Regions from separate parts of the Hymenobacter cellulosilyticus genome, predicted to be linked through region 2. Evidence: riboswitches for the same ligand, from Rfam matches in the RefSeq annotation. Region 2 holds a riboswitch; the other holds the start of a gene.
The links. A riboswitch is a leader RNA that binds a small molecule or an ion and turns the genes downstream of it on or off. The one in region 2 is predicted to bind S-adenosylmethionine.
Positions count from the first base shown of each region.

Region 1 (2,197 bases), 2.7 Mb from region 2:
GGAGTGCGGAAGCCGCGGGGGCGTTGGGCTCCTTCTTGCGCATAATGAGCACGCCCAGGCACACCATCACGAAGGCCAGCAGGGTGCCGATGCTAGTCATTTCGCCGACCACCGAGATGGGCACAAAGCCGGCAAACAAACTGATAAAGGCCCCAACAGCAAGTTAGACTTGTGCGGGGTGCTGAATACGGGGTGTACTTCGGAAAACACCTTGGGCAGGAGCCCGTCCTTGGACATGGAGAAAAACACCCGGCTCTGCCCCATCAAATCCACCAGGATAACGGAGGTGTAGCCGATGAGAATGGCAATGATGATGGCCGAAGAAAGCCAGCCGTAGGGCGTTTTCTCAATGGCAATGGCTACGGGCGCGGCACTGTCCTTGAACTCCTTATAGTTGGCTACGCCCGTCAGCACGTGGCCGAAGAGAATGAAGAGCACGGTGCACACCAGCAAGGAGCCGATGATGCCGATGGGCATGTTGCGCTGCGGATTCTTGGTTTCCTGGGCCATGGTAGCCACAATATCGAAGCCAATGAAAACGAAAAACACCACCCCGGCCCCGCGCAGGATGCCGCTCCAGCCAAACTCGCCAAACGTGCCGGTATTCTCCGGAATGTAGGGCTGGTAGTTGGCCGGATCAATGTATTGCCAGCCCAGGGCAATGAACACGAGCACCACGGCCACCTTCAGCGTCACGACCAGGGCATTAAACCAGGCCGAGCCCGAGGTGCCCCGGATGATGATGGCCGTAATGGCCAGCACGATAAGCATGGCCGGTACGTTCACGAGGCCCGACACGGTGCCGCCGTCGGCCAGCTTGGCCGTTTCGAAGGGCGACATTACCAGCTGGGGCGGAATGTGCAGGTTGAAGTTGTCGAGCACCTTGACCAGATACTGCGACCAGCTGATGGCCACCGCAGCGGCCCCACCGAGTACTCCAGAATCAAATCCCAGCCAATAATCCAGGCAAACAGCTCGCCCATAGTGGCGTAGGAATACGTGTAGGCCGAGCCGGCCACGGGCACCATGGCGGCAAACTCGGCGTAGCACAAGGCTGAGAAGGCGCAGCCCACGGCCGCCACCAGAAAAGACAAGGTTACGGCCGGGCCGGCGTTGTTGGCCGCCGCAATGCCGGTGAGCGAGAACAAGCCCGCCCCGATGATAACGCCGATGCCGATGGCTACCAGGCTGAAGCCGCCCAGGCTGCGCTTCAGGGTGCCGGCCCCCGTTTCGGCTGCTTCCAAGCGAAGCAGCTCCAGTGATTTTTTTAACATAACCAGGGATAGGAACGCGCCGCGGCCCGCTCAGAAGTGAAAAGGGTTCCGGCTGCGGCAGCTTGGCTGCTGCAACAGCGCGAGGCCCGCGCAAAGGCGCCGGGCCCGGCCGCAACCGGAAAAGAGAAAGTCAGGAAAGAGGTGGTCGGCCCAGACGAGGGCCGGGCGGCACGGGGGCCGCAGGGGCTAGCGCCCGGTGCTTCAGCAACAGCAACAACACCCGCTTACAGCGTGCCGGGCCCCAACGGGAGGCGCGGGCACGGTAGCAACGGAAACGAAAACGGGCAGGCTAGGGAAGCAATCCACGGCAACTTGTTTTTATATGGGCAGGAATTGGCACCGTTCCGCGAAGCTGCGGGGGTTGCCGGCGCGTCAAAGAGCCTGTCTCTCAGCGCCTCTGTATAAAAACAATCCTTTGGGCAGAAAGAATTGATGGCGCAAAGGTAGCCTAGCCCGGCCCGGATTTGCAACCGCCGCGCCGAAATTCCCCCGCGGGGCTTACCGGGCTATTACCTTAGCCGGGGCAAAAAGGTCCGGCAGCTTAACCTAATGCCCGAAAAAGCAGTAGGTGCCAGCACCACCATTTTGCCCCCCGCTGCGGGCGGCAGAACTCACCCCAGCAACCTAACCCGGCTTCTTCAGCATCTTTAGCCGCTGCCGGCCCACCTCCACCCTATGCATCCAGGAGTAAAAACCGCCCTGAAAATTACCGGCTACACCCTTGGTTCCCTCGTGGGCATTGCCGGCCTGTACGTGGCCTCGTCCTTTGCCTTGTCCCGCATTCCGGTCAACACCCAGGACGCCGACCGCACCGAGGACGTGGATATCTACATCCTCTCCAACGGCGTGCACACCGATATCGTGACGCCGGTGCGCACCGCCTACATCGACTGGACCACGCTGGTGCCCTTCGAAAACACGCC
Region 1 covers NZ_CP095046.1:3,387,385-3,389,581, reverse strand. Annotated here, with positions in the region: partial or broken gene MUN79_RS16610 (amino acid permease) at 1-1,274, opposite strand, end outside; SAM riboswitch class I at 1,590-1,682, opposite strand; gene MUN79_RS16605 (TIGR02117 family protein) at 1,950-2,197, shown strand, end outside.
Region 1: linked by a shared signal. The riboswitch ahead of MUN79_RS16610 (amino acid permease) and the one ahead of metH (methionine synthase) in region 2 are both predicted to bind S-adenosylmethionine.

Region 2 (2,197 bases):
GTAGACCATGTCCACCGGAATCGGGGGCTTGCGGGAGCCGAAGTATTCCGGCTCGTACTTTTCCATGGTTAGCACGTCGTCGCCGGCAAAGCGCACGTCGGTAGCGTCGTCCCACTCGGTATGCAGCACGTAGATTCCTGATTCGGGGGCGTAGACATAGCCCGTCCAGCGCACCGAGAAGCCCGCGCCGGGTGCGCCGGGGGCGGGGGCTGCGCCGCGCCAGGTCACGTTTACCACCGGCTCCACCCGACTATGCACCGCCGCGCCCCGCACCGAGCCGGCATAGTAGGTAGCCTGCAGCCCGATGCCACCGGGCACCTTGCCGGCCACGGTCACGCCCCGGCTGGGCTTAACGGCCGTAGAGGTTGTCGGAGCAGCTTTTTTGCCCGGCGGGGCCGATACAATATGAATGGTACCACCGGCTGCCGCTGCTTTCGGGGTTACAAAAGGCTGGGCCGTAACGGGCAGGGTCAGGTACAAGTTGCTGGTTGGAATCGGCTTCGGCTCCGCCGTAGAGCCCGGCAGCCGCCAGGCCAGCAAGGCCTTTGTGACGCGCTCTACCTGGTAATACTCGACCCGCACGGAGTAGTAGCGGCCGGCCGTAAGCTTCATAGTGGCACTGTCGCGCTTGGTGGGCTGGTCGGCCCAGGAGTTTAATAGCGGCCGGCCCCCAATCCAGACGCGCATACCGTCGTCGGTAGCCATTTGAAACGTGTACACGCCCGTTTTGGGGGCATACAAAAAGCCCGTCCAGCGCACCGAAAACCACGTTCCGGGCACGCCCGGGCCGGGCGACACAGCGTATCTGACGGGCTGGCCGGGGCCGTTTTGCCGCCGGCTCCAGTCGAAGTCAATGGCAGCATCGGTGCGGGTCAGTACCAGCTTTTCGAAGTTCTTGCCCTCGTAATACTGCCCGCGCAGGCCGTGCTCGGTGGGGCGGGCTGGAGTCTGGGCAGGCAGGGCCCGGCCGGGCAGCAGCAGTAGAAGGGCAGCGAAAACTCGGCTCAGTAGAGGTAGACGCATAGCAACGGTAGATAAAGCAGGATTATGACCCCAATAAAGGCAGGTAAGGCTCTTAGGCAACGCTGGAGGGCCGGGTAAAATTGGATTCCGGAATTTCCTGCCTTATCTTCGCTTTGTTACTTATCCAGAAAGACCGAGGGACTGGGCCCGACGACGTCTTGGCAACCTGAAATAAAACAAGGTGCCAACTCCCATTCCGTAGCTCCGGCTCCGGGAGAAGATAAGTGCAGGACGCGCCCCCACGCGGCTCTTTCTGGATAGGCACTTTTTCGCCGCTAGTTTCCTTAGAAGAGCCGATATGCAACCGACGACGTCTCGCCCCGATTCCCCGCTTTACGACATTCTGCAGCAGCGCATCCTCGTGCTCGATGGCGCCATGGGCACCATGATTCAGCGCCACACGCTGGACGAGGCCGACTTCCGCGGGACCCGCTTTGCGGACCACCCCAAGCCTCTGCGCGGCAACAATGACTTGCTTAGCCTGACCCGTCCCGACATCATCCGGGGTATTCACGCCGACTACTTCGCCGCCGGGGCCGACATGGTGGAAACCAACACGTTCAGCGGCACCACCATTGCCCAGGCCGACTACGGGCTGGAGCATATCGTGTATGAGCTCAACTTCGAGTCGGCGCGCATAGCCAAGGAAGTAGCCGACGAATTTACGGCGCAGAACCCCGACAAGCCCCGCTTCGTGGCCGGCGCCATTGGGCCCACCAACCGCACGGCTTCGTTGTCGCCCGACGTGAACCGGCCCGGTTTCCGCGCCGTAACCTTCGACGAGCTGGCTACTGCCTACTTGGAGCAGGTGCGCGGGCTGGTGGAAGGCGGCTCCGATACGCTGCTGATTGAAACCATCTTCGACACGCTCAACGCCAAAGCGGCCCTGTATGCGGTGCAGAAGTTCTTCGACGAGGGCGGCAAGGTCGTGCCCGTCATGATTTCGGGCACCATCACCGACGCTTCGGGCCGGACGCTGTCGGGCCAGACGGTGGAGGCTTTCTGGAACTCTATCAGCCACTTGCCCTTGCTGAGCGTGGGCCTGAACTGCGCCCTGGGCGCCGACCAGCTGCAGGTGTACGTGAAAGAGCTGAGCCGCATTGCCGACGTGCATATCTCGGCCTACCCCAACGCGGGCCTGCCCAATGCCTTCGGCGGCTACGACGAGTCGGCC
Region 2 covers NZ_CP095046.1:725,318-727,514, forward strand. Annotated here, with positions in the region: gene MUN79_RS03665 (PA14 domain-containing protein) at 1-1,023, opposite strand, end outside; SAM riboswitch class I at 1,141-1,250, shown strand; partial or broken gene metH (methionine synthase) at 1,322-2,197, shown strand, end outside.